Thiosocius teredinicola: one gene and its partner. The protein of the gene in region 2 interacts with the protein of the main gene of each other region in a pairwise test. Links are inferred from orthologs where the notes say so. Each region holds a gene or a part of one and is shown on either strand. Other genes may lie near its edges.

Region 1 (12,065 bases), 2.0 Mb from region 2 along the record:
AAGGATATTCCGATCGAGGGGGCGGTGGACTATGTGCTCGAGAACTATCACAAGCTGCAGGAGCAGTTTCCCGACAAGGAGATCGTAATCTCCGAGGTGGGCTGGCCGAGCAACGGTCGCACGCTCGGTGTGGCAGTGCCGAGCCATGCCAACCAAGCGAAGTTCCTGCGACGCTTCCTGGCCGAGGCGGAACGCGAAAATATCACCTATTACATCATGGAGGCCTTCGATCAGCCGTGGAAGCGCGAGATAGAGGGCGAGGCGGGCAGCCATTGGGGGATCTACAACGTCGACCGCGAGCCGAAGTTCGCGTTCACCGCGCCGGTCGTGCCGGTGCCGAACTGGACCAATCTCGCGGCCATCAGTATCGGCCTGTCGATCCTGGTGCTGGCGCTGCTGTTCCGCGACAGTGGGGGGCTTTCGCCCGGCGGGCGCGGCTTCCTGGCATTGATTGTCTACGCCATCACTACGTTCGTCGTGTGGTTGCTGTACGACTTCACCCAGCAGTACCTGACGCCATTGATGCTGGGTGTCGGCATCATGCTGTTCGTCGCCGTGATCGGGGTTATTGTCGTGTTGTTGGCCGAGGCGCACGAGTGGGCCGAGGCCTTGTGGCTGAAACGTTGGCGGCGCTCGCCCGAGCCGCTGGTGGTGTCGGATGCCGAGCTGCCGAAGGTGTCGGTGCATGTGCCGGCCTACAACGAACCGCCGGACATGCTGATCGAAACGCTGGACGCGCTGGCCGCGCTCAACTACCCGGACTACGAGGTGTTGGTTATCGACAACAACACCAAGGATCCGGCGGTGTGGGAGCCGGTCAAGGCGCATTGCGAAAAACTCGGTGAGCGTTTCCGTTTCTTCCACGTCGCGCCGCTGGCCGGTTTCAAGGCTGGTGCGCTGAACTTCGCGATGCGCGAGACGGCGCCCGATGCCGAGGTGATCGCCGTTATCGACAGCGACTACTTGGTCGAAGAGAACTGGCTGCGCGAGCTGGTGCCGATGTTTTCCGACCCGAAGATGGCCATCGTGCAGGCCCCGCAGGACTACCGCGACGGCCACGAGAACGCGTTCAAGGCGATGTGCCAGGCCGAGTACCAGGGGTTCTTCCACATCGGCATGGTCACGCGCAATGAACGCAACGCCATCATCCAGCACGGCACCATGACCATGGTTCGCCGCAAGGTGCTCGAAGAGGTCGACGGCTGGGCTGAGTGGTGCATTACCGAAGATGCCGAGCTGGGTCTGCGCATCTTCGAGCGCGGTTACGCCGCCACCTATATTCCGCACAGCTATGGCAAGGGCCTGATGCCCGACACCTTCCTCGACTTCAAGAAACAGCGTTTCCGTTGGGCCTACGGTGCGGTCTTGATCATGCGCGATCACCTGTCGTCGTTGCTGGGGTTGAGCAAGACCAAGCTGACCGCCGGGCAGCGCTACCACTTCATCGCAGGGTGGTTGCCGTGGTTGGCCGATGGCTTCAACCTGGCCTTTAACCTGGCGGCAATCGGCTGGACGGTCGGCATGATCGTGGCGCCCGAGCATTTCGCGCCGCCGCACGTGATCTTTGCGGTGATGCCGCTCGCGCTGTTTCTGTTCAAGGTGTCGAAGATGTTCTTCCTGTATCGACACCGCGTGCAGGCGGGTTTCCGTCAGAGTATCGCGGCCGGACTGGCCGGGCTCGCGTTGTCGCACACGATCGCGCGGGCGATGCTCACCGGGTTCATTACCCGCAAGATCGGCTTCTTCCGTACGCCGAAGAACGCGGATGCACATAGTCTGCTGCGTGCCCTGCTCGATGCGCGCGAAGAACTGATGTTTCTGACGGCGTTGTGGCTCGGTGCCTATGCGGCGCTGCAGCGTCCCGATGGCGATATGCTCGACGTCCGCATCTGGGCGCTGATGATGGTCGTGCAGAGCATCCCGTACGCCGCTGCCGCATTAATGTCGTTGATCAGCGCAGCGCCGAAGCTGCCCGGCTGGTTGGTCGGACGGATGCGCGCGCTGTCGCACCAGTCGTCTGCACAATAGCTGACCCAGGGATTGCCTGATACCGGCGCCGTACTACGGCGCCCGGTTGGCCATGGCGCCCCGGGTTACGCGCCTTGCTTACTGGAAGTCGTAGTGCTTCTCGACGTCTTCGGTGATCTCCCAGGTGCAGCTCATGCCCTGCGGAAAGGTGATCAGGTCGCCGCGCTTGAAGCTCTGCGGTTCGCCGCCTTCGGGCGTCACCGTGAACTTGCCGCGCAGGATGTAGCAGGTTTCCTGTTGCTGATAGGTCCACGGAAAGGTCGAGGCCTCTTTGCGCCAGATCGGCCAATCGTAGACGCCCAGCACTTCGAGTTTCATCGGCGAGGGATTGCGCTCGACTAAGATCTGATCGTTGCTCATCATGCATTCCTGTTCGTTTATGCTGTCATCGACAGCCCGTTATGGCGGGCAAGTTTACCCGAACGCAGCCAAGGGCATTGAATGGAACGGACCGCAACGATCAACAGCTTGGCCGAACGTCTGCTGCAACGCGGTTGGCAGATTGCGTGCGCCGAGTCATGTACCGGTGGCGGCATCGCCGCGGCGCTTACCGACGTGGCGGGTTCGAGTGCCTGGTTCGATCGCGGCTTCGTGACCTACAGCAACCAGGCCAAACAGGAGATGCTGGGGGTCGCCGCCGAAACGCTGGCTGCGTTCGGCGCGGTCAGTCGTGAAACGGTGATCGAGATGGCTGCCGGTGCTCTGCAGCGGAGTCATGCGCAACTCACGGTGGCCGTCAGTGGTATCGCCGGTCCGGGCGGCGGGACGCCGCAGAAGCCGGTCGGCACCGTATGGCTGGCGTGGGCGACCGCCGATGAGGTCGTCGCCGTGGATCATCTGTTTCCCGGTGACCGTGCGCAGGTGCGCGCCGCGACGATCGACGCGGCCCTTCAGGGATTGCTGGACAGGGTGACATGAGCGACCAGACACGTCGCCTGTTCTTCGCCCTGTGGCCGGACGATGCGACGCGCCTGGCGTTGTTTCACTGGCAGACCTATAACCTGCCCGCCGATGTGCGCTGGCAGCACCGGGCCGATCTGCATATGACGCTGCATTTTCTCGGTCAGGTCGAACCCGATCGGATCGACGAGCTGCTGGATCTGGGTGAATCCGTTGGCAAAACGCCGTTCGGCCTGTTGCTCGACGAGATCGGCTACTGGCCCAAGCCACAGGTGCTGTGGGCCGGGCCGACGTCGCCTCCGGCCGAGCTGCTGAACCTGCAGCTGGCCTTGGGTGAAGGCCTGCACGGGCTCGGTTTTGCAACCGACGAGCGACCTTTTCGCGCCCACGTCACGTTGGCGCGCCGGGTGCACGAGCGACCTGCGACTGAGCCGCTGGCGCCGCTGGCCTGGCCGGTCAGCCAGCTCGCCCTGGTCGAATCCCGGCCGGGCAGGGCGCCGATGTATCACCCGGTCGGCCAATGGGCGCTGCATTGAGTGTCGATTGAAAAAATCCACTAGAAAACAAAAAGAGAACGAACTACACTGTCGCCAACCACGTTGAATCTGCTACCGGGGGATTAGGGAATGGACGATAACCGCAAAAAGGCGTTGGCTGCCGCGCTCACTCAGATTGAGAAGCAGTTTGGTAAAGGCTCAGTCATGCGCATGGGCGATGCCAATGCCATACGCAATATCGAGGTCGTGTCGACCGGCTCATTGAGCCTCGACCTGGCGCTCGGCGTAGGCGGCGTACCCAAGGGGCGGGTGATCGAAATCTTCGGTCCGGAATCGTCGGGTAAAACGACCATGACCCTGCACATCGTCGCCGAGGCACAGAAAACCGGCGGCACCTGTGCGTTCGTCGACGCCGAGCACGCACTCGATCCCGTTTATGCCGAAAAGCTCGGCGTGGACATGGACGAACTGCTGGTCTCGCAGCCGGATACCGGTGAGCAGGCGCTGGAGATCACCGACATGCTGGTGCGTTCGGGCGCGGTCGATGTCGTCGTGGTCGACTCGGTGGCGGCGTTGACGCCGAAGGCCGAGATTGAAGGCGACATGGGCGACTCGCACGTCGGTCTGCAGGCGCGTCTGATGTCGCAGGCATTGCGTAAGCTCACCGGCAACATCAAGCGTTCGAACACGGTCGTTATCTTCATCAACCAGATCCGCATGAAGATCGGCGTGATGTTCGGTAACCCCGAGACCACCACCGGCGGTAATGCGCTCAAGTTCTACTCGTCGGTTCGTCTGGATATCCGCCGTACCGGCGCGATCAAGAAGGGCGACGAGGTGGTCGGTAACGAAACCCGCGTCAAGGTGGTCAAAAACAAGGTCGCGCCGCCGTTCCGTCAGGCGACGTTCGAGATCCTGTACGGCGAGGGCGTATCGCGCGAAGGCGAGATTATCGAGCTCGGCGTCGCCCAGGGTCTGATCGAGAAGTCGGGTGCTTGGTACAGCTACAACGGCGACCGCATCGGCCAGGGTAAAGAGAACGTGCGCAACTTCCTGAAAGAGAACCCGGATATCGCGCGCCATGTCGAGACCCAGATCCGTGCGGCGCTGATTCCGGAATCCGTGCCAGAGCCTGACGCCGCCGAAAAGCCGGCGGCCGAAGACGACGCATGAGCGATGTCGTCGAGCAGGACGATGCGACAGCCGTCGAGCTGACGGCTGTCAAACTGCTCGCCAGCCGTGAACACAGCCGCTACGAGTTGCGCCGCAAGCTGGTGGCGCGTCATCCTGACGGCGCGCTCGTCGATGCGGTTCTCGACGACCTGACCGGTCGCCGTCTGCTCGATGACGAACGGTTCGCCGAATCGTATGTCGCCCAGCGAACCCGCAAGGGTTACGGCCCGGTTCGGATTCGCGCCGAGCTTGCCGAGCGTGGTATCGAGGGGGCGCTGGCCGAATGTTGGCTCGAAGCAGCCGGTGATCGCTGGACGGAATTGCTGGCCGACGTGGCGCATCGTAAGTTCGGCGACGCACCGGCCGAGGATATGCGGGCGCTGAGCAAACGCGGCCGGTTTCTCGAACAACGTGGTTTTCCCGTCAGTCTGATCCGCCGCTACCTCGACGACGTCAAGGCGTTCTGATCCACCTCGAATCTGCAGGCTGAGCCGCTCCTCCTATCTGTTTCGTTCACTCCCTGTTTGCCCCGATCGGGTGCATGGCTTCCGTGTGGGAGCTAATTGACTGAAATCTCGTGGTTTTGACAGCAATCCTCGGGTGACTTTTTCGCCCAACCTGCATACCATTTCTGTTTCGCTATCCGATACCCACTCCTGTATGAAAACCAGCGCTGATATTCGCTCCGCATTCCTGAACTATTTCGCCGGCAAGGACCACGCCATCGTCGAGTCGAGTCCGCTGGTGCCCGGCAACGATCCGACCCTGCTGTTCACCAACGCCGGCATGGTCCAGTTCAAGGATGTGTTCCTGGGCAAGGAAAAGCGCAGCTATGTACGCGCGACCACGTCGCAGCGTTGTGTGCGTGCCGGCGGCAAGCACAATGATCTCGAAAACGTCGGCTACACCGCGCGTCATCACACCTTTTTCGAGATGCTCGGCAATTTCAGCTTCGGCGACTATTTCAAGCGCGAAGCCATCCAGTACGCCTGGGAGTTTCTGACCAGCGTCATGGGGCTGCCCGCCGAGAAACTCTGGGTCACGGTCTATCTCGACGATGACGAGGCTGCCTCGATCTGGCTCGATGAGATCGGCGTCGATCCATCGCGTTTCACCCGCATCGGCGACAAGCCGGGCGGCAAACCACATGAGAGCGACAATTTCTGGTCGATGGGCGATACCGGACCCTGCGGTCCCTGCTCGGAGATCTTCTACGACCACGGCCCCGAGGTGTGGGGCGGCCCGCCCGGCACCCCGGAGGAAGACGGCGACCGCTACATCGAGATCTGGAACCTGGTGTTCATGCAATTCAACCGTGACGCCGACGGTGAAATGACGCCACTGCCCAAACCCTCGGTGGATACCGGCATGGGTCTGGAACGTCTCGCGGCTGTCATGCAGCATGTGCACTCGAACTATGAAATCGATCTGTTCGAATCGCTGATCAAGGCGGCGGCCGAGGCGACCAACACGACCGACCTGTCATCGAAATCGCTGCGCGTTATCGCAGACCACATCCGCTCCTGCGCCTTCCTCGTGGTCGACGGCGTGACCCCGGGCAACGAAGGGCGCGGCTATGTGTTGCGTCGGATTGTTCGGCGCGCCATCCGCCACGGCTACCAGCTCGGACAGCAACAGCCGTTCTTCTATACCCTGGTCGAGGCGCTCGACAAAGAGATGGGCGATGCCTATCCCGAGCTGCGCCGTTCGAAAGAAGTGGTTGCGCGCGTGCTCAGGGTTGAGGAAGAGCGTTTTGCCGAAACGATCGAGCAGGGCATGCGCATCCTCGACGACGCGATCCAGGGAATGGACAGCAAGGTGATCCCGGGCGAGGTCGTGTTCAAGCTATACGACACCTACGGATTCCCAACCGATCTGACCGCCGACATTGCGCGCGAGCGTGGTATGGAGATCGACCAGGAGGGTTTCGACAGGGAGATGGCGGCGCAGCGTGACCGCGCGCGTGCGGCCAGCCAGTTCGGCGTGACCGAGGTCGCCGAGTTCGATGTTGAGGGTGAGACGGATTTTACCGGCTACGAACGCCTGCAGGACTCGGCGACGGTGATCGCCTTGTTCAAGGACGGCCAGTCCGCCGATCAGCTCGACGCCGGGCAGAACGGTATGGTCGTGCTCGATCGCACCCCTTTCTATGCAGAGTCCGGCGGCCAGGCTGGCGATGTCGGCTATCTGAAGGTCTCCGGTAGCGCCGAGTTCGCCGTTACCGATACCCGCAAGCACGCCGGCACCGTGTTTGCGCATATCGGCGAGCTCAAGAGTGGCGAATTGCACGTTGGCGACAGCGTGGTCGCCGAGGTCGATTGCGACCGACGCAGCGCCACCGCGCTAAATCACTCGGCAACGCATTTGCTGCATGCAGCACTGCGCAAGGTGCTCGGTGAGCATGTCGGTCAGAAAGGCTCGTTGGTCGAGGCCGATCGTCTGCGTTTCGACTTCTCGCACTATGAGCCGGTAACGCGTGAGCAGCTGATCGAGATCGAACGCTTGGTCAACCAGCAGATTCGTATGAACCACATGGTCGAGACGCGCATTATGGCGATCGACGACGCCAAGGCCTCGGGTGCCATGGCGCTGTTCGGCGAGAAGTACGACGAGCAGGTGCGCGTGTTGCGCATGGGGGATTTCTCGACCGAGCTGTGTGGTGGCACGCACGTCAAGGCGCTCGGTGACATCGGCCTGTTCAAGATCACGATGGAGACCGGCATCGCATCGGGCGTGCGGCGTATCGAGGCGGTCACCGGCGGGCGCGCTGTCGAATGGATCGAGGCGGACGAAGAGCGTCTGCTGCGCATCGGCGGCATGGTGAATGCGGGCAAAGATGAGCTCGAGGACAAGCTGGGCAAGCTGCTCGAGCGCAATAAAAAGCTCGAGAAAGAACTCGACCAACTCAAGTCCAAGCTGGCCTCGGCTGCCGGGTCGGACCTTGCATCGCAGGCGGTCGACGTCAATGGTGCGAAGGTGCTTGCCGCGAGCCTCGAAGGTGCGGATCCGAAGTCGTTGCGCGACACCCTTGATCAGCTCAAGAACAAGCTCGGCAGCGCCGTAGTCCTGCTGATCGCGGTGAACGGCGAAAAAGTCAACCTGATCGCCGGGGTCACCAAAGACCTGACCGACCGCTGCAAGGCGGGCGACCTGGTAAAGCTGGCCGCGGAAAAGGTGGGCGGCAAAGGCGGCGGTCGGCCGGACATGGCGCAGGCCGGTGGCTCCGACCCCAGTGGGGTGCCGGCAGCGCTCGAGGCCGCCCAGGCCTGGGCGGCCGAAAAGCTTTAAGTCAGGGCGAAAATGTTGTTAAATCGCGCGTTTTCGCGGGCCTTTCAGGCCCGCCGATCAACTACAACCCAACGGGATTTCAGAGCGTCATGACGCTGATCGTCCAGAAGTACGGTGGCACCTCGGTAGGCACGGTCGAACGTATCCAGAATGTTGCTGCGCGCGTGAAGAAACACCGCGATCGCGGCGAAGACGTGGTCGTCGTGGTGTCGGCAATGTCGGGTGAAACCAATCGATTGATCGGCCTGGCCGGCGAGATCAGCGGTACGCCGAGCGCACGCGAGATGGATGTGCTGGTGTCGACAGGCGAGCAGGTGACGATCGCCTTGCTGTGCTTGGCCCTGCATGAGATCGGTTGCGATGCGCGCTCGTACACCGGGGCCCAGGTCCACATCCTGACCGACAGTGCGCATTCGAAGGCGCGCATCATGGATATCGATCATGCCCGCGTGTGCGCCGACATCAAGGCCGGTCGCGTGGTCGTCGTTGCCGGGTTCCAGGGTGTCGACGAAAAAGGCGATATCACGACCCTGGGTCGTGGTGGATCGGACACCACCGCGGTTGCAATGGCAGCCGCGCTCAAGGCCGATGAGTGCCAGATTTTTACCGACGTCGATGGCGTGTACACGACCGACCCGCGCGTCGAGCCCAAGGCGCGCAAGCTCGATCGCATCACCTTCGAAGAGATGCTCGAAATGGCGAGCTTAGGGTCGAAGGTATTGCAGATTCGCTCGGTGGAATTCGCCGGCAAATACAACGTGCCCCTGCGGGTCCTTTCCAGTTTCGAGGAAGGCGGTGAGGGCACACTGATAACTTTGGAGGAAGACGGCGTGGAAGCAGCCAAAATCGCCGGGATCGCGTTCAACCGCGACGAAGCCAAGCTGACCATCCGCGGTGTGCCCGATCAACCCGGTGTTGCGTACAAGATTCTCGGCCCGATCGGCGAAGCCAATGTCGAGGTCGATATGATCGTGCAGAATATCGCGAATGACGGTACGACCGATTTCACCTTCACGGTAAACCGCACCGACTACGCCAAGGCGATGGGAATTCTGCAAAAGGAATCGGCCGAACTGGGCGCGCGTGAAGTGGTCGGCGACGACAAGATCGTCAAAATCTCGCTGGTCGGCGTCGGCATGCGCTCACATGCCGGCATCGCGAGCAAGATGTTCGAGGCCCTCTCCAAGGAAGGTATCAATATTCAGATGATTTCCACCTCCGAAATAAAAATTTCGGTAGTGGTCGACCAGAAATACCTCGAGTTGGGTGTGCGATCTCTGCACGAGGCATTTGATCTTGCTGAGGAATCTGTCACCTGAATCAACGTTTTGCCTTCTTCTGGCGCAAGGATGTTGCTAAACTTGCTGCGCCCCTGATCCATAACTACAAACGGGGCAAGGTTGGCAAACAAGCACTTTCAGCGCGGCCCAAGGATCATGGTGATCCCGCTGGTGAGTGGCAAAGGAGTGGATCCATGTTGATTCTGACGAGGAGGGTCGGTGAGACCCTTATGATTGGCGACGAGGTTACAGTCACGGTGCTGGGCGTGAAAGGTAACCAGGTACGGATCGGCGTCAATGCACCGCGCGACGTGTCGGTGCATCGCGAAGAGATTTACGACCGTATCAAACGCGAAAACGGACAAGCCGACGACTGATACGTCGGGTTTATAAAGTTTTAGTGCCTAACTGATTGCGGGCGTCTTGCCCGGTGCATGCTCCAGGGCCAGCAGCGATGTTGGTCCTGGAGCATCACCCGATTGACAATCTCGGGTTGTCGCGAGGTTGCAAGGTGTTGCTTTGCCCTTAAAATAGCGCGGCTTGCCGATGTCGGATTGACCCGGCGACGGGCCCGAAGGGGTGAGGGACGAAGTCCCGAATAATCGCGCTCCCCGACATGGTCCGCAGGACCATTGGAGCGCCGAGCACAGATTTGGAGAGATGGCCGAGTGGCTGACAAGACAGCCAACGGCTGTCGCAGAACGTCGCCTCTGGCGACGGCCCCGAAGGGCTGAGGGACAAAGTCCCGAATAATCGCGCTCCCTGACATGGTCCGCAGGACCATTGGAGCGCCGAGCACAGATTTGGAGAGATGGCCGAGTGGCTGAAGGCGCTCCCCTGCTAAGGGAGTATGGGGTTAATAGCTCCATCGAGGGTTCGAATCCCTCTCTCTCCGCCATATTCCGGGCGCGGACTGATTGACATTCGTGCTAAAAACACGCAATATCCGCGCCTCGAAATTGCGCATGTAGCTCAGCTGGATAGAGTACCTGGCTACGAACCAGGCGGTCGGAGGTTCGAATCCTTCCATGCGCGCCATACCTAAAAGGCTCAGCTCATCGCTGGGCCTTTTGCCTTTCTACGGGGTCCGAGATTCGAACCTCCGACATCAAAATGGTGTTCGACAAGCGCCGGCGGAGCGCAGAACGGCCGTAGGCCGATAATCCTTCCATGCGCGCCATACCTAAAAGGCTCAGCTCATCGCTGGGCCTTTTGCCTTTCTACGGGGTCCGAGATTCGAACCTCCGACATCAAAATGGTGTTCGACAAGCGCCGGCGGCGCGCAGAACGGCCGCAGGCCGGTAATCCTTCCATGCGCGCCATACCGAAAAGGCTCAGCTAATCGCCGGGCCTTTTGCTTTGCTGTGCAGCAATAACGGCATATCGACCGCGAATCAAAGCCGCCACTCAAACATGCAATTCATCATGGCGTTCTGGCATGACGACGTCCGCATTGTCGGGCAACGCCTCGGCAAAGCGCTGCATGGCTTCCGGTTCACCGTGTACCAGGAATGTCTTGTCGGGCTTGGGTGCTGATTGCCACCACGCCAGCAACTCGTCGCGGTCTGCATGCGCGGAAAATCCACCGATGGTGTGTATCTGCGCATTGACCGGCATCTCTTCGTGGAACACGCGCACCGTCTGTGCGCCGTCGATGATGCGTCGTGCCAAGGTACCGCGCGCTGCATAGCCGACGAAGATCACGCTGCTGTCGCGTCGCCACAGGTTGTGCTTGAGGTGATGCCGTACCCGTCCACCGGTACACATTCCCGACCCGGCGAGGATGACCGCGCCACCGTCGATCCGGTTCAATGCCATTGATTGCGACGTTTCACGCGTGAAATGTAGCCCCGGCAGGTCAAAGGGGTCACGACCCTCGCTGAACATCTCCTTCGCTTCGGCGTCATAGCACTCGGGATGGTGGCGAAAGATCTGGGTTGCCGAGATTGCCATCGGTGAGTCGAGAAACACCTGTATGTGTTTCGGTAGCTGTCCCCCTTCGACGCCTTCGCGCAGGCAAAACAGCAGTTCCTGGGCGCGCTCCAGGGCGAAGGTGGGAATGATGACGTTGCCGCCCCGGTCCAAGGTGTTGCGGATGGCGGCGTACAACTCATCGATCGATGGCTGCAGCGCCTTGTGATCGCGATCGCCGTAGGTTGTTTCCATGACGACAAAGTCTGCCGGTGGTCGCGGCGCCGGGTCGCGCAAAATGGGCCGGCCGCTGTAGCCGAGGTCGCCTGAGAACAATACCCGCCGCTGTGAACCTTTGCTGTCGAACTCCAGCAGGACGCTGGCCGAACCCAGGATGTGGCCCGCATCAATGAAAGTTGCACGAACGCCGTCAGCGAGCGGTATCGGATCGCCGTAGCTTGCGGTGCGTCCGAAATAGTCCAGGCTGTTGAGCGTGTCGAGTGTTGTGTACAGCGGCGCGACTTTCTTCTTGTTGCCACCGTGACGTGATGCCCGGCGGTTTTTGCGTTCCGCGTCCTCTTCCTGCAGGTGGGCTGCGTCGAGCATGACCAGCTTGGCGAGTTCGCGTGTGGCCGCGGTGGTGACGATTTCGCCGCGAAAACCGCGTTCGGTCAATAAAGGTATGCGGCCACAATGATCGAGGTGCGCGTGAGTAAGTAGCAGGTAGTCGATGGATGATGGGTCGAACCCCAGGGGCTCGTGATTATCTTCTTCGAGTTCGCGGCCACCTTGGTAGAGCCCGCAATCGACCAGAATCCGCTTGCCCGCACATTCGACCAGGTGGCAGGAGCCAGTGACGCCTTGATCGGCGCCGTGAAACGCCAATTTCATGTTTTGCCTCCCGTTCTACCGAAAGGATCGCGCACGCCCCAATACGAACAACACACGCGACACGCGGTGGCGTGCTTTGGGTGTACGGCTATCGTCT
Region 2 (12,017 bases):
AAGATACTGGGACAGTTGCGTTCGCAACTGCGCAGTATCGAACTGATCGCCAGCCTCGCTCCCTTGCTCGGACTGCTGGGTACGGTGCTCGGCATGATCGAGGCGTTTCAGGCGATGGAGGCCGCAGGTCGCCAGGTCGATCCCGGCACCTTGTCCGGAGGTATCTGGAAAGCACTGCTGACCACGGCCGTCGGTCTGATCGTGGCAGTACCGGCCATCGTCACGCACAACTGGCTGGAGCGCCGAATCGATCGTTTCAACGCCGGTCTGAACGACCGCTTCGGTCGGATGCTGACGGCCGCGCGCCTGGCACCTGCGGATGGCCACGACGCCCAGCCGCTGGAGCTGCACCGTGCTCGCGCATAACGAGCGACGGCCGACGCTGCACGTGCCGCTCACTCCGTTGATCGACGTGGTCTTCATCATGTTGTTGTTCTTCATGCTGTCGTCGACCTTCGTGCGCTACCAGCAGATCGGCTTCGCGTCGGCCAGCACGGGGTCGGTCGAACAGGTGCCCGATACGCGCAGTGTACTGGTCGCGGCCGACGGCTCTTTCGACGCGGATGGGCAACGCCATGTGCCGGGCACTGCACTAACCGACGCCTTGTTTGCCGACTGGAAACGTAGCGATGCCAACGTGGTGGTCACCGCGCACGCCGATACGCCCGTGCAGACCCTGATCAGGGTGCTCGACAGCCTGCGAGCAGCCGGCATAGCCAACCTCAAACTCAGCGAGTCGTACTGATCGTGCTGCCCGGGACCGCAGCGCCGCACAAACGGCGCAGTGACGACGATGCCTTGATCCCGATGATCAACATCGTCTTTCTGTTGCTGGTGTTCTTCATGATCGCCGGCCAGATCAACGCCTACACCGAAGACGAACTGAACGTACCCGGCTCAACCAGCGATGAAGCGCTGGTCGTGACCGCAATCGACATCAGCATCGACGCGACCGGCGTGATGCGCGTCAATGGCGAGATCGTCGCCGCTGAACTCGACCCACTGCTCGACACGCTTGAGCCGGACGAGAACACCGCTGTGGTATGCCGTGTTCATCAGGCCCTGCCCGCTTCGGCGCTCGACCCGGTGCTGCGCACGGTGCGCCGGCTCGGTATCACACAGCTGCGGATTGCGACGGAGACGATCGAGTGACACCGAACAAAGGTCACTGGATGTCTGCGTTGCTGCTCGCCGGTTTGCTGCATGCGGCGATAGCGGCGGCCTGGTTCAACCGCCCGCACGACGACGGCGCGATGGACGCCGGGGTCGGCGGTATTCAGGTCAGTGTCGGTCTCGCTGGCCGCTACACGCCAACGCCACAACCGGTCGAACCGGCACCTGAAGAGACGGTTAATGATGAAGCCCCGGTCGAACCTGCCGAGCAGGAGACGCCGGTAGAACCGACGCCGGAAACAGAACCGGCGACCGAGGTGGTTCAGCAGACCGAACCCGAGCCGGTTGAGAAGGCAGTCGATAAGCCCATCGCACCCAAGCCTGTCGTACCCAAGAAGCCGACCAGGCCCAAGCAGGTGACGAAACGCATAGCGCCGGCGAAACCCAAATCGCCTGCCCCGGCACCCACACCACCCATCAAACAACAGACCGTCGCCGATAACACGACGGCACGCCGACCCTCTACCCAAGCGACGGGCACCGGTCAGCAACTCGAAACCGGCGGCGATCCTGCCGCACGTCAGGGGTATTACGCACAAGTGATGGCGCAGATCGCGCGTCATAAACGTTATCCCCGTTCTGCCAGGCGCGAAGGCGCTACCGGCGTTGCCACGGTGACTTTCGTCATTGCGGCCGACGGCAGCCTTCAAACCCAGCTGTTGAAACGCAGCTCGGGAGACGAACGCCTGGATAAGGAAGCTCTCGCGATGCTGAAACGAGCGAGCCCATTCCCCCCGATACCAAAAGCCATAGGGGACGGCCCGCTCAAACTCACGCTACCGATCGAATTTTCGTTGCATCGGTAGCGCCATAGTTAACGGAGAGATTCCATGCTGAACCAGAAAAACCAAGGGACCCCGCTGTCGTTGCGACGACCGCGCAAAGACAGTGCGCCGACCCTGAGCTCGCTGGCATTGGCGATATCCAGCTCACTCAGTGCCGGCATCGCGCACTCGGCCGATGCCAATCCAGCCACGGACGCAACGCTCGATAAGTTGACCGTCGAAGAAAAAGTCGAAGCCGAAAAGAATCCGCATGCTGAACCCGGTGCGCCGTACAAGGTGAATACCCTGTCGTCGCCCAAGTACACCCGGCCAATCAGCGAAACACCCAAGACGGTTACCGTGATCCCGAAAGAGGCGATCGAGGATTCGGGCAATACCGATCTGGCCGACGTGCTACGTGCCCAACCGGGCATCACCATCGGTACCGGTGAAGGCGGTAATGCCTTCGGCGACCGTTACATCATTCGCGGTTTCGAGGCGCGCAACGACGTGTTCGTCGATGGCCTGCGTGACCCGGGCGTGACCACGCGCGAAACCTTCGCCGTCGAACAGATCGAGATCTCGAAAGGCCCGAGCTCGAGCTTCGCTGGCCGCGGCACCACCGGTGGCGCGATCAACAACGTGACCAAAAAGCCCAGCGACTTCGACTTCACCCGTGCGCAGATCAGCGTCGGCACCGACAACAAGCAACGCTACACCATCGACAACAACTTCGTGCTCAATCGCGATATCGCGATCCGCACCAACCTGTTGTACGCGGACCGCGACGTGCCGGATCGCGGTTGGGCCAGCGAAGAGCGCAAGGGCGCGGCGGTGGCCGTCGACTGGTGGGCGACCGACAAGCTCAAGTTCGTTGCCGACTACTACTACCTGCGTGGAGAGGATGTGCCCGATGGCGGCGTACCTTGGGACTCGGTGGAGGGTGAGCCGGTCTCCGGCAGTAAGTTCTACGGCCAAAAGGGGCGTGACTTCTGGGATACCGGATCGGATATCGCGACCCTGTCGGCCGAGTACCACTTTACCGATGCCTTCAAGGTCACCAACCAGACACGTCACGGCAAGACGACCAACGAATACGTTGTGACCATCCCTGGGCTTAGGTCCGGCGCCGTTCCCGGCGGCACGCCGATCGGCGTCAGCACCCCCGGCGTTTTCGTCGCCGCATCGTCGCAGAACCGCAACCAGGAAAACACCTACCTCGGCAACCAGACCAACTTTCAGTGGGACACCGAGCTGGCCGACATGCGACACACCTTCGTGTTCGGTTTCGAGTTCTCCAAGGAAGAGGCCGAAAACCTGCCGTATTCCGACTCGCTGCGTTCGCCCAACGCGGGCGACCCCAACAACCCGAACAACTACGCCTGGCTTCAGGGCGGCGGCACACTGGTACCCAATACCGACAGATACGCCGAGCTGGAGGTCAAGACCCGCTCACTCTGGTTGATGGACACGGTCACGATCAACGACGACTGGGAGGTGTTCGCCGGGCTGCGCCACGACTCGTTCGACTACCGCGTGAACTCCGGTCCGACCGCCTACACCGGTGGCACGGATGGCGAAGTCACCAACGACGAATCATTCCTCAACGGCCACTTCGGTGTAACCTACTCGCCTTGGGCCAACGGCAACGTCTACTTGGCCTACAGCACCTCGTCGAACCCAACGGGCGAGCAGTTCGATGCCTTTACCAACTGCGCCTATGGTGGTTTGTGTGAAGACGCCAACGGCGAGTTCCCTTCACCCGAGAAGAACACCAACATCGAGATCGGCACCAAGTGGGAGCTGATGGATCACAAGTTGTTGTTCACCGCAGCCGTGTTCCAGGTGACCAAAGAGGATGTGATCTCATCCTCCGGCGGGCGCGGTGCGCCGGTGGTGTTGACCCAGGTCGGCGAGATGCGGGTGCGCGGCCTCGAACTGGGCCTGACCGGCAACATCACACCCAAGCTCAGCCTGTTCGCTGGGGCGACCTTCATGGACACCGAGATCACCGAGTCGGATGACCCGGACGAGATCGGCGACCCGTTCCCGAATACCGCGGAAACCAGTGCCAACGTGCAGCTGCGCTACCAGGCGACACCGGAGTGGGCCATTGGCGGCACCGTCACCTACACCGGCGAGATATCGGGTGGAACGCCCAATGGCGCGCCGACCGATAACACCATCGATGCCAATACGCGGCTTGACCTGATGACCGAATACGCGTTCAGCAAGAACCTGAAGGCACGGGTCAATGTGCTCAACGTGACCGATGAAGAGTACTACGACGCCCTGTATCGCTCAGGTGCACCATTCACCTATATCGGCGAAGGTCGCTCAGCCACATTGACGCTGGACTACACCTTCTAAGGCCGCCCCACGTCGAACGATTTGGAGCCTTGACGTCTCCGGGCCTCTGTCCGGAGGCGTCCTTTTATTGAGAGAACGCCCATGCTGACCGTTGTCGAGAACGTATTCACCAAACAGGAAGTGGCCGACATCCGTCAACAAATGGACCAAGCCGCGTGGGTCGACGGCAAGGTTACCGCGGGCACACAATCCGGGGCCGTCAAAACCAATCGACAACTACCGGAAGATTCAGCGACCGCACGAGCGATCGGAGATCGCATTCTGGATGCCTTGGCAGGGCACCCGACCTTTATCTCGGCAGCCTTGCCGGCAAAGATATTTCCACCCCTATTCAACCGCTACGGCGGCGGCGAGTCTTTCGGTCTGCATGTCGACAATGCCATCCGTGCGATCCCCGGCTCGATCGTCCGCATCCGTACCGACCTGTCGGCTACATTGTTTTTCAGCGAACCCGACGAGTACGACGGTGGCGAACTGCTGATCGAGGACAACTACGGTTGCCAATCGGTGAAACTGCCGGCCGGCGATATGATCCTCTACCCTTCGACCAGCCTGCACCAGGTAACACCCGTCAACCGTGGTGAACGCATCAGCTCATTCTTCTGGATGCAGAGCATGGTGCGCGACAACCAGCAGCGCGCAATGCTGCACGACCTGGACCATTCGATACAGTCATTGACTGCATCGCTTGGCGACAACCACGATGATGTCCTGCGGCTGAGCGGGCTGTATCACAACCTGGTGAGACAGTGGGCCGACACGTGAATCATTGAAGCTATCTGCCAAACCATCATCGGCATCACAAACTGCGGTTTAACTACGACAATCGCCGTTAGATCGTGCTCGGCGTTCTTGCCACTAGTCGCAATCGCTCCACCCGGCATGAACACCGGGCGAACGGCGCAAGCATTTGGCGTCGTCGGTGTTGCCCCTCAAGCCTTAAAGATGAACCTGAATGTCGCCGAGCTCCTGGATGGCGGCCTTGGTTTCATCGCTTAGCGGGTTCTTCTGCAGATCCAGTTTCTCCAGCTTTGCGTTGGCCGACAGATCAAGCTCCGACAGCTCATTACCGCTCAGACGAAGATCGAGCAACTCGGGATTCTTGCTGACGTCGAGGCTTTCGAGGTCGTTCTTGTCTGCGCACAGGGTTTCCAGCATCGGGCTGTTGCCGACGTTCAGCTCTTCAAGCTGATTGATGAACACCTCGATGTAAGTCAGCTCAGTACAACCGCTGATATCCAACATCTCGAGCTCATTATTCCCAACAAACAATTCTTCAAGCTTGGTGTTTTTCGCCAGGTCCAGTGCACCGAGTTCATTGCGCGTCAGGTCCAACAATTTCAGATTGCACAGATGCTCGACGCCCGCCGCACTCGTGATCTTCTGTTTGCGGCAAACGAGTTCGGTAATGTCTTCGGCGTTCTCGCACCCGGTGGCCAGCACACAGGCTTTGAACGCGTCGTCTTCAAAGGCGATGTCAGTCAGTTTCATCTTCGATTACCCGTCCCTACTCGTTCATACCCGTCACGCGATCAAGCCGCTTCGGCTTCGGTGGCGGCTGCCAGCAACGCCGGCTTAATCTGCGCCACCCAGGCTTCGACACGCTCTTTGGTTTGGCCCGATTGATTGTCCTGGTCGATCACCAGGCCACAGAACTGGTCGTCGACTTCGGCTGCCGAAATCTCATACTCATAGCCTTCGGTCGGCCAGAAACCGATGAACGAAGCACCCAGCGAATCGAGCTTTTCGTACAACAGGCCAAGCCCGTCGACAAACTCGTGCGAGTACTCTTCCTGGTCACCCAGGCCGAACAAGGCAACGGTCTTGCCATTGAAATCGACATTGTCGAGCTGCGGCAGGAAGGCCTCCCAGTTCTCGGGCAATTCACCATCGCCGAGCGTGGGCGTACCGAGGATGAAGGCGGAATATGCCTCGAAGTCGGCCGGCTCGAGTTTGGTGACATTCTTCATGTCGATATCGCCGTCGTCGAACAGCTTGTTGATCAGCTTGGCGACCTTGCGGGTGTTGCCGGTATCGGTATCGTAGAAAAGACCTATCTTTGCCATCTTGATCTCCCACCAGATGCGTCCTGTCGGGTACTCGCCAAAACCAGGCGACCAGCATCAGGCGCGTTGTTGTAAAACTTACAATCGCTACAGTGAATGTCCCTATCACGACCCGGATTTGACCAGGTTGCCGCCTCTAGATCGGTCCTACTCAAGGCGTTGGCTGTTGTGTGGCAAGTGTTATGCCATGCCTTCGGCGCGCCGAGTTTGGGTGGAACGAATCGTGCTGATACTTGAGTAGTTGTGACCACCTTGCCCACTTGAGCGGAGGAAGCGATGAGTGAAGTGGCCGAAGTCGAGAGCGTTGCCGAAGTGGCAGCCGACCCAAACCTGTTGATGGTGGCTTTCGCCTCGTCGGACGGCGAATGCGTCAACCAACATTTCGGTTCCTCGCAGGGTTTCCATGTGTTCGGCGTAGACGCTGATTCAGCCACGCTGATGGCAACCAAGGTGTTTCCCAAAGAAAAGAAAGACGGCAACGAAGACAAGCTGAAACCGAAGCTGAAATGGCTGCACGGCTGCGACCTGGTCTACGTCGGGTCAATCGGGGGTTCGGCCACTAAGCAGCTGGTCATGCTGGGCGTCAATCCCATCGTCGTCAAAGGCGGACCTGAGATCGAAGAGATCATCGAAGAACTGCAAGGCGAGCTGAGTGGCGATATGTCGCCGATGCTACAGCGCGTGGTCAGCAAGAAAACCTCGAAGTCCGATTCGCGCTTCGAGGATATGGAAGAAGAAGGCTGGGTTGAATAATTCACCCCGGTTGCAGTCCGCTGAGCCGGCAAACGGTTGCTGACGAGGTAAAGCCGTGGCAAAGATACAGATCATCGTTGGTTCTGTGAACGGCCGCGCCCTACAGACTGCGGCCGCCGTTGCCCATGTGCTGAACCGGCAGGGTCACGAAACACGGCTCAATACCGAGCCTACAACTCACGACTTGCAACAGGATGCCGACGAAGCGCTACTGGTGTGTTGCTCTACCACTGGGAACGGCGAACTGCCGAGCAACCTGTATCCGCTGTTCTTCGCGCTCGACGAGCAAACCGTCGACCTCAAGGACCGCACTTACGGCATCATCGCGTTGGGAGACAGCGGCTACGAGCACTTCGCCCAAGCAGGCTACATGATGGAGAATGCCTTGTATCTATCCGGCGCCAAACGAGTCGGCGAAATCTGCGCATTGGATGCGAGAAAGGTCGACAATCAGCCACTCACGGCTGCCTTGTGGGCAAACGAATGGGTAAGCGCGCTGGCCTGAGTCAAAAAGAGGCAGAACGATCCGCCGGATCGCTGGCCAATGGTTAGCGACTCGCTTGGCGATAACGGAATCAGAGTGTGGGGGCTGCGGCGCGCTGTCAGCATGACGCTGCGGCTTCAGTCTTGAACGCGACATGGCCTCTGATGCGTGACCCGCGATCGCCTTATACCGAATGCGCTCGCAGTCTCGTTGCGCCTCAGTACGGAAACTCCGGCGACGTCGCCTCTGTGTCTTCCAGCTTGGCGTCGGGATAGTGTTGCTTGATCAACGCCTGAAACTCACCCACTCGCTTTTCAGGCACATCCACCAGCACAAGCAACTGGCCGCCGGCAATCGCTGATGCATACTTTTTCACATGCACGTTTTCGATATCTTCGCCGAGTAAACAACCCAGGCAAGCTCCCATTCCCGCTCCCAGCACACCCATTGCGAGCATTGCCCCACCTGCGAGTACGACCCCGGGGAGACTAAGAGCCAGCAGCCCGACCAGCAGCCCCATCGTGCCCCCGTACTCGGCGCCCTTCTTCATGGCAGGCATCAGGTAGCTCGTCTCTTTGACGGTCGCTTCGTGCAGATCATCCAGCTCGGTACCCGGCGCAGCAACCACATGGACATGGCGGTCATCAACTCCCTGAGCTTTTAAAGCCCGCACCACGAGATGTGTGGTTTTCAGATCTGGCACGAGAAAATAGAGTCGCCTCATGGGTGTTGTTCCTTCGGCACATTCTTAGACAATTGGGGGACCGTTTGCCTTCGCACACGACCGCGTAGGTATTACCAGCCTTCCGCGAGTGCCTCGGATAATACTTCAACCGATGCTGCTAATCACTAGACAGGCTGGAAGCTCCCGCAAAGCCCATACCGAGGAAAATATCGTGCTTACCAATTGCCGTCGAAGCCATCGTCGACATTCCGAATACGACCTTTGGAACGCACGCCATCCCAAGGCTCTGGTGCGGCCGCACCACAGCTCACAGCAATAGATGCGGTTTCGCAGTCAGGGCCTCGATAAGCTGCCCCATCTCGGCACTGTCTACCTGGCCCTTGTCACAACTCGATGCACAGAGATTGGCGCCCGCCAGCGGCGCGGCTGACTTCGCATGAAACATCCGCAGCGCCTCTCCCCCGCCCTGCAGCAGATCTCGGATCACCAACGGACTCAGCATTCCAGCGGATTCCATAACGGGTAGCTGGCAGACGTTATGTAGGGCCGTCAGCAGTTTTGGTCCGATGAACTGCGGTGGCATTCCGCCTTGGTGTTGGCGCAACAGTCGTTCGGCTGTCTCGAGATAAAAGTCTAAAAACGTGTTGCCGTGACGGAACATCAGGAAGGCGTTGTGAACCTTTTTGTACACCTTCAGCCTCCCTTGCCGATCGTGCTGCACCCAGACCTCGCGACCGACAGCGTACGGTGTCTCGGGCAACACAAAATTATCCGGATCGCAGATCAGGAAATCTGCATCTAGCCAAACCACTGTTTCAATGCCGTCACGCAAAGCAGTTTGTAGTACTTTCAGACGCGCCAGATCCGCTGCGATCACCCTTTGTTCTGCAGATTTCTCCAGCAACTCAGCGTCGAGGCAAGTGAACAGCTCATCATCGAGGAAACGGTAGTCAAACTTGTTGAAAACGCACCAACGGCGTACCGATTCCAAGCAGCCAGCAAGCCATGGATAGGGCAAGGGTGACCGGTGGGATTGAATGACCAAGGTATTCGGCATCACTTTGTCATCTCAGGGCTGGTCTGCTCAAATGAGCGGCAGATGCCGAAACCAAGTATTGCACAGGCTTATGCGCCTTTCTTTAATGTCAGCGTTTTCAGTGCAAACAGCGGCGAAAACAACCAAGTCATGCAGCGCAATAAATGGATAAGTTCGCAACAATACTAGAACTCGATAGGACATTGGCCGTCAGATGCGTTGCCGCATCGCTTAGTACCAAGAACGGGAGGTTACGTTGAGTTCACGCCTTAAGCGTCTGGCTAGACTCGCGGTCATCGCTATTGCAGTCGCGGGGTTCTGCGGACCTTCCTTTGCTCAGGACTTCGCATTGGCGGAGGACATGTCGCGTTGGTGTTTGGAAGCGAAACACGGCGAGTTCGAGCCAGCATCTGCCGCTTCTCTGGCCCCAAAGCAGATTTCCTACTTGGTTGAATGCACGATTCTGCCGGCAGCGCCACCTCCTGGCGGATACAGCAGGGACATCGTAAGCGAAGCCGACATCGCTGCCGCCAGGAAAAAGGCAGACCAAAGAATCGCTGCCAAACAAGCCAAACGGGTCATAATTGCCGATGCGCTCATGACCTATGGGTTCAACCCTAATTTCATGGACGACGTGGGCAACCCACTGATCACGACGACGGTGATTTCTGACTTGCCTGTCGAATGGAGGGTGAAGGCGATGACCTCGATGATCGAGCAAGGCGCTGATATCGACGTAAAAAATCAGTATGGGCAAACCGCCTTGGATTTGGCCAAGCATCGGAAACAGCAAGCGATTATCGAGCTGTTATTGGGTCATTCTGCAAAGTAACCGAATATGTTGGGTATCTTTCGAACGAACTAGAGACCCGGAATGCTTGGCCGCTCTGGGACGATCGCTCCTCATGCAAAATTGGACCGGTTGGTCGGGCTGGCTGTCGAACCACCATTTAGAAACGAGGGTTCGAATCGGATCACTCGTAGTCGAACAAAGCAAAAGGCCCCACGCGGGGGCCTTTTACTTAATTGGCGGAGAGGGAGGGATTGATTCGCTGCTTCGCAGCTCACCCCTTCGGGGCGCCGGCATAGCCGGCGTCTGCGCCAGCACTGCGTACCGGCTGTCGAACCGCCATTTAAAAACGAGGGTCCGAATCAATCGCTCGTAGTCGAATAAAACAAAAGGCCCCACGCGGGGGCCTTTTCCTTTACTGGCGGAGAGGGAGGGATTGATTCGCTGCTTCGCAGCTCTCCCCTTCGGGGCGCCGGCGTAGCCGGCGTCTGCGCCAGCACTGCGTGCCGGCTGTCGAACCGCCATTTAAAAACGAGGGTTCGAATCAATCGCTCGTAGTCGAATAAAACAAAAGGCCCCGCACGGGGGCCTTTTGTTTTATTGGCGGAGAGGGAGGGATTGATTCGCTGCTTCGCAGCTCACCCCTTCGGGGCACCGGCATAGCCGGCGTCTGCGCCAGCACTGCGTGCCGGCTGTCGAACCGCCATTTAGAAACGAGGGTTCGAATCAATCGCTCGAGGTCGAATAAAACAAAAGGCCCCACACGGGGGCCTTTTGTTTTATTGGCGGAGAGGGAGGGATTCGAACCCTCGTTAGGCGCTAACCTAAACACGATTTCGAATCGTGCGCTTTCAACCGCTCAGCCACCTCTCCAGATTGTGTCCCGACAGCGCACTTGAGGCTCGCCGGATTCCGACCTTGTCGCCGGAAAGCCGCGCATTCTACATCAAGTTGTCAGATTTAGGGTATCGCTGTCGCGATCGCAGTGAATCGTGGTGTCGAAGGTCTCCTCGCAGTTCTCCGGGAAGTCCTGCGACACGATCCACACCTGGCTGATGTCGTCGCCGAGGTTGGCGAGTGCATGCAGGGCCTGGCGGGTGCGTTCCTGGTCGAAGAAGGCGAACGGTTCGTCGAGGAAGGCGAACTGCTTGCCTTTCACGGTGCGGCTCAACAGCTTCTTCGACAGGGCCAGGCGCAGCGCGAGCATGATCTGGCGCTGAGTACCGCTGGAAACCTCGTCGAGGTCCATAAAATCGCGTTTCTCACTCGAGAACACGCGTACCTTGAGGCCGGGGTCGATCTGCAGGTGTTCGTAGCGGCCGTCGGTGAACAGCGGCAGCATCTTGCCGACCAGTTCTTTGATGTCGCGATTGAAGTGGCCGGACAGGTGGGCGATCGCGCCCTGCAGCAGTTCCAGGGCACGGTGGCGGTCTTCGATTCGCTCTTCGACCTCTTCACGCTTGTCGGTCAGGCCATTGAGCACATCCGACAGGTTGATCGCTTCCTGCACACGGCTTTGTTCGTCGTCGATCTCGCCGTCGAGGTCGTGAATCTGCTCGCCCAGCTGGTCCGAGACCAGCTTCAACCAGCCGGTCTCACGCTCGCAGTAATCGTCGACCATGCGGATCGTGGCGTCGCCCTTTTCGATCATCGCACGCACCGACTGGTACTCGGCGTACTCCGGCCGGGTCGCACGGATTGCGACCTCTTCTTCATCGGCCGCATCCTCGACGGCGACCGCCAACGGTTCTTCGTTGTCGTCATCGCCTTCGACAACCTCGTCAGACGCCGTCTCGACATCGATCTCGCGTGCCTTGCCAAGCACATCGCCCAGTTCGGCCGCCTGCGCGCGCAGTCTTGCGATGCGTCGCTTGGTGCCGGCAACGGCGATCCACG

The links.
Region 1: the proteins of B1781_RS08165 (region 2) and B1781_RS17315 interact in binary tests that used the Escherichia coli proteins (3 or more experiments, as listed by UniProt). The link is inferred for Thiosocius teredinicola from one-to-one orthologs.

Annotation. Positions count from the first base shown.
Region 1 is NZ_CP019936.1:3,650,133-3,662,197, reverse strand. The notes cover bases 3,364-6,329. They hold B1781_RS17315 (regulatory protein RecX), read left to right. Parts: upstream 3,364-4,594; coding sequence 4,595-5,065; downstream 5,066-6,329. Other genes in these bases: alaS (alanine--tRNA ligase), read left to right, coding at 5,259-6,329; recA (recombinase RecA), read left to right, coding at 3,555-4,598; thpR (RNA 2',3'-cyclic phosphodiesterase), read left to right, coding at 3,364-3,464. Outside these bases: B1781_RS17340 (glycosyltransferase), read left to right, coding at 1-2,028; B1781_RS17335 (cupin domain-containing protein), read right to left, coding at 2,107-2,388; B1781_RS17330 (CinA family protein), read left to right, coding at 2,470-2,946; more of thpR, read left to right, coding at 2,943-3,363; more of alaS, read left to right, coding at 6,330-7,886; B1781_RS17305 (aspartate kinase), read left to right, coding at 7,976-9,205; carbon storage regulator CsrA, read left to right, coding at 9,361-9,543; B1781_RS17285 (MBL fold metallo-hydrolase RNA specificity domain-containing protein), read right to left, coding at 10,574-11,968. UniProt on the Escherichia coli protein: Modulates RecA activity through direct physical interaction. Can inhibit both RecA recombinase and coprotease activities. May have a regulatory role during the SOS response. Inhibits DNA strand exchange in vitro.
Region 2 is NZ_CP019936.1:1,671,815-1,683,831, reverse strand. What follows is about bases 4,607-7,524. They hold B1781_RS08165 (flavodoxin), read right to left. Parts: upstream 6,374-7,524; coding sequence 5,840-6,373; downstream 4,607-5,839. Other genes in these bases: B1781_RS08155 (flavodoxin domain-containing protein), read left to right, coding at 7,182-7,524; B1781_RS08160 (NifB/NifX family molybdenum-iron cluster-binding protein), read left to right, coding at 6,650-7,126; B1781_RS08170 (leucine-rich repeat domain-containing protein), read right to left, coding at 5,247-5,798; B1781_RS08175 (Fe2+-dependent dioxygenase), read left to right, coding at 4,607-5,072. Also shown: B1781_RS08200 (MotA/TolQ/ExbB proton channel family protein), read left to right, coding at 1-366; B1781_RS08195 (ExbD/TolR family protein), read left to right, coding at 353-745; B1781_RS08190 (ExbD/TolR family protein), read left to right, coding at 748-1,152; B1781_RS08185 (energy transducer TonB), read left to right, coding at 1,149-1,979; B1781_RS08180 (TonB-dependent receptor), read left to right, coding at 2,004-4,307; more of B1781_RS08175, read left to right, coding at 4,389-4,606; more of B1781_RS08155, read left to right, coding at 7,525-7,631; B1781_RS08150 (hypothetical protein), read right to left, coding at 7,828-8,334; B1781_RS08145 (hypothetical protein), read right to left, coding at 8,603-9,355; B1781_RS08140 (ankyrin repeat domain-containing protein), read left to right, coding at 9,588-10,163; B1781_RS08130 (ATP-binding protein), read right to left, coding at 11,068-12,017. UniProt on the Escherichia coli protein: Low-potential electron donor to a number of redox enzymes. Involved in the reactivation of inactive cob(II)alamin in methionine synthase.